2 linked regions of the Haloferula helveola genome follow. The main gene of each other region encodes a partner of the protein of the gene in region 2 in a complex. Links are inferred from orthologs where the notes say so. Each region holds a gene or a part of one and is shown on either strand. Other genes may lie near its edges.

The links.
Region 1: the proteins of dinB (region 2) and dnaN are in contact, whole or in part, in a solved structure (PDB 1OK7), measured with the Escherichia coli proteins. The link is inferred for Haloferula helveola from one-to-one orthologs.

Annotation. Positions count from the first base shown.
Region 1 is NZ_AP024702.1:5,467,697-5,471,963, forward strand. Bases 839-3,777 are described here. They hold dnaN (DNA polymerase III subunit beta), read right to left. Parts: upstream 2,888-3,777; coding sequence 1,790-2,887; downstream 839-1,789. Other genes in these bases: HAHE_RS20925 (ABC transporter ATP-binding protein), read left to right, coding at 839-1,714; dnaA (chromosomal replication initiator protein DnaA), read right to left, coding at 3,030-3,777. In the rest of the region: ribosome biogenesis GTPase Der, read left to right, coding at 1-568; more of HAHE_RS20925, read left to right, coding at 740-838; more of dnaA, read right to left, coding at 3,778-4,267. UniProt on the Escherichia coli protein: Confers DNA tethering and processivity to DNA polymerases and other proteins. Acts as a clamp, forming a ring around DNA (a reaction catalyzed by the clamp-loading complex) which diffuses in an ATP-independent manner freely and bidirectionally along dsDNA.
Region 2 is NZ_AP024702.1:2,743,962-2,748,266, forward strand. Bases 515-3,491 are described here. They hold dinB (DNA polymerase IV), read right to left. Parts: upstream 2,534-3,491; coding sequence 1,496-2,533; downstream 515-1,495. Other genes in these bases: HAHE_RS10025 (metallophosphoesterase family protein), read right to left, coding at 515-528; HAHE_RS10030 (cytochrome b562), read left to right, coding at 821-1,228; HAHE_RS10040 (NUDIX hydrolase), read right to left, coding at 2,632-3,240; HAHE_RS10045 (M3 family metallopeptidase), read left to right, coding at 3,327-3,491. In the rest of the region: more of HAHE_RS10025, read right to left, coding at 1-514; more of HAHE_RS10045, read left to right, coding at 3,492-4,305. UniProt on the Escherichia coli protein: Poorly processive, error-prone DNA polymerase involved in translesion repair and untargeted mutagenesis. Copies undamaged DNA at stalled replication forks, which arise in vivo from mismatched or misaligned primer ends.

The sequences.
Region 1 (4,267 bases), 2.7 Mb from region 2 along the record:
CCTTGCCTCGGGTGTCAGCGCCCAGGATCGCAAGATCGCACAGGTCGTCCTCAAGGAAAAGAAGCCGTGCATGATCGTCCTCAACAAGTTCGATCTCTTCCACCCGGGCGCCCCGCTCAAGGAGCGCAAGAAGGAAGCGGAGTCGCAGGTCCGCCGCGAACTGTTCTTCCTCAGCTACGCGCCGTTCGTTTGCGTGTCCGCTAAGGAAGGCACTGCGATCCCCCAGATCTTCAAGCAGATCCTCGCGATCCGCGACTCGGCCCAGAAGGTGCCGAGCACCGGTACACTAAACCGCTTCCTGCACCAGGCCTTCGAAACCAACCCTCCGCCCACCGTTGGCAAAGGCACGCGCAGGCTGAAGCTCTATTACGCCACCAGCGCGGTCAATGAGCGCTACCGAACCGTGCCTGTTCCGACCTTCGTACTGTTCGTCAACGACAAGACCCTGATGAGCTCCAGCTACGAGCAGTATCTGTCGAACCGGCTCCGCGAGTCGAATCCGGCACCGGGCGTTCCCGTCGTGTTCTCCGTCCGCTCCCGGCGCCGCGAGGAGCGGAACTACCGCTGAAGCTCCGCAATCACGACGGAGTTCTCCGGACCGCGCGAACCCACTCGCGCAAGGGCGGCTACGGAAGACGTGCGACTGGGCTGGCGCGGTCCGAACCCTCCGCCCACCCACATTTTCGGAACAAATTCCCTGCCCACCCGGCAGTATCCGTGCTTTGAAAGGTCCAGCACGATGGCCCTTCTCGACGTTCAGAACCTCACCACCCGCTTCCACACCCGCAACGGCGTCGTTCATGCGGTCGAAGACGTCTCCTTCAAGGTCAAGGCAGGCGAAACGCTCGGAATCGTCGGGGAGTCGGGATCCGGGAAATCGGTGACCTGCTACTCGTTGCTCGGCCTGATTCCACAGCCTCCAGGCCGGATTCACTCGGGTAAGGCGATCTTTGACGGCGTCGACCTCCTGCAGGCCAGGGAGCGCGAACTGCGTGGCATCCGCGGCAAACGGATCTCGATGATCTTCCAGGATCCGATGACTTCGTTGAATCCGTTCATGCGGATCCGCGACCAACTTACCGAACCGCTCGAGATCCACGAGAATCTTCGCGGCAAGGCGGCCGTAAGCCGCGCCATCGACGCGCTGGCCGAGGTCGGCATCCCGGAACCCGAGAAACGCATCGAGGCCTACCCCCACGAGTTCTCCGGCGGCATGCGGCAGCGCGTGATGATCGCGATGGCACTCATCACCCGACCCGAGCTGCTCATCTGTGATGAGCCGACCACGGCACTCGACGTGACAGTGCAAAAGCAGGTCCTCGACCTGATCCGCGAGCGTCAGAACGAACTGGGCACCGCGGTCATCTTCATCACGCACGACCTCGAGGTCGTCTCGCAAGTCTGCGACTTCGTCAACGTGATGTATGCCGGCCGAATCGTCGAAAGCGCCTCACGCGAGGAACTCTTCCGGAAGCCGCTCCACGCCTACACCCGATCGCTGCTCCAGAGCATCCCGGCCCGCCACCAGAAAGGTGAGGAACTCTACACCATTCCGGGACTTCCGCCGAACATGTCGAATCCGCCCGCGGGCTGCGCGTTCGCCCCGAGAAACCGGATCGGCAATGCGGAGCTCTGCGTCACCGACCACCCGCCGGAACTGACCGAGATCACGCCCGGGCACTACGCCCAGAACTGCCCCGGTTGCCTAGCCTAGGGAGCGCGGCTTTGGAAGCCGCTGCCGGGTTGCAGGTGGAAAGCTGCGGCTTACAAAGCCGCTCTCCTGAGTACCTCAGCCCGTCACGCGCATCGGCATGATCACATAAAGGAAGCTGCCGTCGATGCGAACCACGCCCGGGCTCATCTCGTCGATCAGATCGAGATAGACCGTCTCCTCATCGAGGTTCTGCAGCGGCGCCTTCAGGAACTCGGGGTTGAACGCAATCTGCAGGTCCTTTCCGTCGTACGGCACCTCAAGGGTTTCGCGGGCCTCACCGACATCCGGGCTGTTGGCGGTCACTTCGACCTTGTTGGCCGAGAACACCAGCTTGACGGAGTTCGACTTGTCCGAGGACAGCAGCGAGACACGGCGGACGGTCTCGAGCATCGCCTCGCGCGGCAACTCGACCCGCTCGCTCGAATCTCCCGGAATCACCTGACGGTAGTTCGGGTAGTTGCCCTCGATCAGCTTGCTCACCAGCAGGTGATCGCCGATGGCGAAAGAGATCTGGCTGTCGCTGAGACGCACCAGCACCTCACCGTCGTTGCCGAGGAGGCGCTGGAGTTCCTGCACAGCCTTGGTCGGCACGATCACGTCGACCTCCTGGCTGGCCGGGAAATCGAGATCGTTTTCGACCATGGCAAGACGCCGTCCGTCGGTCGCAACAAGCGTCAGCTTGCCCTCGCGGAACGAGGTGTAGATGCCGTTGAGCACATAGCGCGTCTCGTCGGTGGAAATCGCGTAGGCCGTCTTCTTCAGACCGTCACGCAGCAGCTGCTGCGGAATCCGGTATTCCTTGGCGCCCTCGAAGTCCGGAAGCGGCGGAAAGTCATCCTGTCCCAGACCGATGATCTTGAAGAAAGAAGGACCGCACTGGATCGAAGCCACATTCTTGGCATCGACGGTGATCTCGACCTCGCTCGCGGGCAGCTCGCGAATGATGTTCACCAGCCGCTTGGCGGGAAGGGTCGTCGCCCCATCCTTGGAAATCTGAGCCTCCACCGAACCGGTGATCCCGACATCGAGATCGGTCGTCGTCAGCTGCAGTCGGCCGTTCTCGGCAACAAGCAGAACATTCGACAGGATCGGAAGTGTGGTGCGGGTGCTGACGACATGCTGAACCTTCTGCAAGCCGTCGAGAAGAGCCTCTTTGGAAACGGTGAACTTCATTGCTCGGTCGGACGCCGGTCAATCGTGCGTCTGCCGAATGCTCTGCCCAGACCCGAAGGCTTGGCAAGCCTTCGTTTGGCCTTACCGGCACTTGTTCACAAGTTACGGCAATCCCTGAATTTCAAAAACTTTTGCAAGTTGTTCAGCGTCTGAGATCCGCCTCGATCTGCTGGATCCGGTCCCGGAGCTCCCGATCGACATCAATCTGCGATTTCACCTTCTTCACCGCGTGAATCACGGTCCCGTGGTCCCTTCCGCCAAAGGCCTCGCCGATCTCGATCAGCGACGATTTGGTGAGCTGGCGGCTGAGATACATCGCGATCTGGCGCGGCCCAGCGATGCTGGCCGGGCGACGGCGGCTGGTCATGTCCGCCAGCCGCATGTCGAAGTGCTCGGCCACGGTCCGCTGGATCGAGTCGATCGTGACTTGGCGTCCGTTCTCCTCGCGGAAGAGGTCCCGCAGCAGGTGCTCCACCTTTTCCAAGGTCACCCGCTCCCCGGCGAGCGACGCGAATGTTCCGACCCGCATGAGCCCGCCTTCGAGCCGCCGCACGTTGGTCCGGATGCGCTCGGCGAGCAGGCGGACGATGCCGTCATCCACGCGTACCTTCCACTCCTCCACCTTCCGCTGGAGAATCGCCAGCCGGGTCTCGAAGGCAGGCGCCTGGAGTTCGACCGTGAGTCCGCACTCGAAGCGCGACACCAGCCGCGGCTCGAGGTTTTTGATCTCCGACGCCGGCCGGTCGCTGGTGAGAACCACCTGGCAGCGACCGTCGAGAAGCGTGTTGAAGGTGTGGAAGAATTCCTCCTGCGAGCGTTCCTTGCCGCCGAGGAACTGGACATCATCGATGAGCATCACTTCGGCACTGCGATAGCGGCGGCGGAACTTCTCAAGGTCCCCTTTGCGGACCGCGTCGATGAACTCGTTGGTGAACTTCTCGCAGGTCAGGTAGACCACCTTCGACGCCTTGGTGCGTCGGAGCCACTCCTGGCCGACCGCCTGCATCAGGTGGGTCTTCCCGAGTCCGGGTCCGCCATGAATGAAGAGCGGGTTATAGCCCCGGCCCCTGCCTTGCGCGACCGCCTCACAGGCGGCGTGGGCGAACTGGCTGTTGTTGCCGACCACGAACGATTCGAACGCGAACGAGGGATTGAGACCGGCCCGCTTGAGGTTCCGATCCAGATCCTTGCCGTCCGCCGAGGGCTCCACGGCCGGGAACCAATCGTCCTGCTCGGCTGCCTCGTCCTCAGGCGGCGCCTCGGCAACAACCTCCTTCACCGGCGCGACAACCAGCTTCACCTCGGCCACGTCGGGGAACTGTTCGCGAACGGCCGCGGTCAGCTCGTTGAGGTAGTTCGTTTCGATCCACACATGGTGGA
Region 2 (4,305 bases):
ATTGGCGATGACGAAGACCTCTTCCGTGTCGCCTTCGTGGTCGTCGGTCACGTCAGCCCCTGCGTGTCGCCCACGGATGTTGGCCGAGCGGGCGACTTCGCGGCCGTTGATGTAGGCGATGAAGGCATCGTCGTAGCGGATTCCCAACTTGAGGGCCGCATCGGACGGGATCCCGCTCACGTTGAATGTCTTGGCGAGGTAGAGGCGGGTCGAGTGGTCCTCCATTTCGGCGAGCACCGTCACATCGTCGTCATCGCCGTAGCCGAAGCCCGCATTGCCCGTCCGCCAGACCGGCAGCGGTTCGCCGTCGGGGGCGATCTGCTCCACCCAGCTGAAGGACGCGGTGGTGCACGGATCCCGATGCCACTGGATCACCGGGCCGTGGAACTTGAGCGTCCGCGCGTCGGTCGTGCCGGCCATCAGCAAGGTCAGGGAAATGAGAGCGAACGCGATCCCGGCGACTCGGCGGGCTCGGGACTGTCCGAGACAGTATCGATGGAGGAATAGCGGTAGGATCGGGGCGATCATCGGGACGTTTCCAATTAGCAAGACCGGTGCCCCGAGCTCCGGGCGGCATCTGCCTCCGGTGCGAATCCTTGAAGGTGAGTCATTTGTGAAGCCGGCCACGGCGGTGGCGGGAGAGGGCCCGACTCGGGAAACCATGCAAGCTGCCTCCCCGAGAGTCCGGGGTATGCAGAATGCACGGAACGAGCTCCGCCGGACTTCCCGGGTGGCGGCCGCCTTGCGGGACGGAATGGCGTTTCCGTCATGCCTGACGGGATTGACAGGACGGCACGCGATCCGCTGTATCCGGGGCCGTATGACCAAGCTTCTGATTCCCGCTCTTGCTGTTGGCATGCTCGCCCTGGTGCCCGTCCGCGCGGACGACACCCCGCTGGCCGAGCAAATGGAGATCCTCAACGATTCGTACAAGGCGTTCCGCCGGACCGATGACGCGGCCGAAGGTGCCAAGCTGGCCCGCGAGGCGCAGGCGGCAGTGGTGAAGGCCTTCGCGATGACGCCCGAGTTCGTCGAGAAGGGTGGCCACCCGGGTGGCAAGGAGGTCGCGATGGCGGCCTACCGCAAGCAGACGGCGCAACTCCTCGTGACCCTTTGCGAAATCGAGGAAGCCTTCGTCGCCAAGGACATGGACAAGGTGCAGGAGCTGATCGGCCCGCTGCGCGACGCCAAGAAGACGGGCCACGACGAGTTCATGGAAGAGGATTGATCGTCTGAACTCGCGATTCGATTTTGGGAAGCCCGGGCCGTGTGAGCGGTCCGGGCTTTTTGTTTAGTTACTAGTTACTAGTGACCAGTGAGAAGTGAAGTGTGTGGAGCAGGCCACTGGGGTTTGTAGTTCCCCCTTCAGGGGGCTGCGGAGCCTGAGCTGCGGAGATTCGGGCACTTTTTACTAGTCACTAATCACTAGTCACTTCCTCCCGCCTAAAGGCGGAACTACGAACATCCGTGAAGCGCGGTTTGGGTCGGGCGGGGATTAGAAAAGATCGAGCTGTTGCTTTTCCTCGGGGTCGCGGAAGCGGACGCCGACGCCGAGGAGCCGGACCGGTTTATTGGCGCCGCGGGTCCAGGCTTCGGTGAGGAGCTCGTCGAAGATGGCGGGGTCGAGGTGCGGGCTGGCACGCTCGGCGGTGGTGCGGGTGAAGTCGGCGAACTTGAGCTTCACGACCAGCGAGCGGATGGCGCGGTCGGAATGCTTGCGGGCGAGATCCTCGCGCACGCCCTCGAGCTGGGCGAGCATCACCGGCTTCAGCGCGGCGAGGGTCTCGATGTTCTCGGAAAAGGTGTTTTCGCTGGAGAGCGACTTGCGGATGCGCTCGGTGCGGACCGGGCGGTCGTCGATGCCGCGACATAGCTGGTGGAGTTCGAGTCCCCACGAGCCGAAGCGTTTGGCCATCTGGATCTTGTCGAACTGCCGCAGCTCGCCGCAGGTGTGGATGCCGAGCTGGGCGAGCCGCGCCTTCATTTTCGGGCCGATCCCCCACAGGCGGCCGACGGGCAACTCGCGCAGGAAGTCGTCGATGTCCTCCTCGCGCACCTCCTTCTGGCCGTCGGGCTTGTTCCAATCGCTGGCGATCTTGGCGAGCAGCTTGTTCGGCGCGATTCCGGCCGAGGCGGTGAGGCCGGTTTCCTCCCGGATCTGGGCGCGGATCTCGCGGGCGACCGCGGCGCCGGAGGATTGGAGGTGGGAGACGTCGAGGTAGGCTTCATCGAGTGAGAGCGGCTCGATCATTTCCGTGAAGCGGCCGAAGATCGCGCGGATGCGGGCCGACTCGGCGCGGTAGAGGTCGAAGCGGACCGGCACGATGACCAGGTGCGGGCAGGCTTCGAGGGCCTTGAAGACGGGCATGGCCGAGCGGCAGCCGAACTTGCGCGCCTCGTAGTTGGCGGTTGTCAGGACCCCGCGCCGCGAGCGTCCGCCGACCCCGACCGGCTTGCCGCGGAGGTCGGGATTCTCGCGCTCCTCGATGGCCGCGTAAAAGCAGTCCATGTCGATGTGGAGGATCTTGCGCATGAAAAGGTAGGGACAAGCGCCCTCGCTTGTCCGCGGTGGGAAGAGTGGGGCGGACTGGTATGGCGGGTTCGACGGTCGGCCGGGGCGTCCGACCCTACCTAGTCGAACTCGGTCGGCAGGCTGGGGTCGGCGTGGTGGCGGAAGGCGAGGTGGACGTAGTCGGGCGAGGCACGGTGCGGGCACATCTCGGGGAGGTCGTCGGGGGCGAACCAGCCGAGCTCGAGGATCTCATGGTCGGTCTGCGGTTCGCCGCCGAGCAGCCGGCAGGCGAAGATCATCTTGTAGGCGTACTCCGGCTCGGGCGGGTGGTCGTGGCGGGTCTTGTCCCAGACGGCGATCAGCTTGGTCGCCTCGACCTCGTAGCCGCTCTCCTCCTTGACCTCGCGGACGGCGTTCTCGGCCGGGGTGTGGCCGGCGTCGGTCCAGCCGCCGGGGAGCGTCCAGAGGCCGTTGGTCGCCTCGCGGACGAGCAGGATGCGGCCGTCGTCGATCACCGCCGCTCGGGCGTCGAGCTTGGGGGTCGGGTAGCCGAGCTCCACCGGCCAGCGGAAGTCGGGCAAGTGACTGACCATCAACTCGCTGGCGATCTGGTGGAGGCGCTTGTAGCGCTCGCGATCGAAGTCGTTGTCGCCGTAGCGGAGCCCGGTTTCGGCGATCCCCTTGATCTCCCGGCTGAGGGCGAGCAGGTCGGTTGGCGCGCTTTCCATGCGGCGACTGTGGCCCCGCAAGTGGACCGGGGAAAGCGCGGGAATTTCCGGTTCCAATTCCGTCGGGATGCCCTAGGTAAAGGCTCATGCATCCATTTCTCGCGGAAGATTTTGAGGTTAAGTGGTCGACATTGACGGCCGAGACGATCGAGGCGGACATCCAGCACGCGCTCGACGTCGCCAAGGAAGGGATCCGCAAGATTTGCGAGCAGGAGCCGGCTCAGGCGACCTACGAATCGACCTTCGGGGCGCTGGAAGAAGCGACCGAACTGCTCGACCGCGGCTGGGGCCGGCTGCAGCACCTCGACTCGGTCTGCGACTACCCGGAGCAGCGTGAGGCGCTGAACAAGATGCTCCCGGCGGTGTCGGATTTCCATTCCTCGATCCCGCTCAATGCCGAGCTGTGGTCGATCCTCCATGCCTTTGGTGACTCGGCCGCGACCGACGAGCTCGACGACATCCGCAAGCGTTTCGTCGAGGAGACGATGCTCGATTTCATCCAGAGCGGCGCCAACCTGCCGCCGTCGGAGAAGGACGAGCTGGCCGGTCTGCAGGCGGACCTATCGAAGCTGACCAAGCGCTACTCCGAGAACGTGCTCGATTCGACCAACGCGTGGGATCTGGTGATCGAGGACGAGTCGCGTCTCGCCGGCCTGCCGGAGTCGGCCAAGGCGGGGGCGCTGGCGAATGCCAAGGCCAAGGGCGTGGCGACCGACGACAAGCCGGCGTGGCGTTTCACGCTGCAGTTTCCGTCGATGTTCCCGGTGATGCAGCATCTCGACGACGACTCGATCCGCCGCCAGGTTTGGGAAGGATCGAGCGCGGTCGGTGCGACCGGCGACTACGACAACACCGAGCTGATCTGGAAGATCCTCGACCTGCGCCAGAAGAAGGCCGAACTGCTCGGCCACGCGAATTTCGCCGACCTGACGCTGCAGCGTCGGATGGCCGGGGCGGGTGAGAAGGCTCTCGGCTTTGTCGAGGACCTGCACGACCGGATCGAAGGGCAGTTCCAGAAGGACTACGAGGAGTTGTGCGAGTTCAAGGCGTCGCAGACCGGCGAGC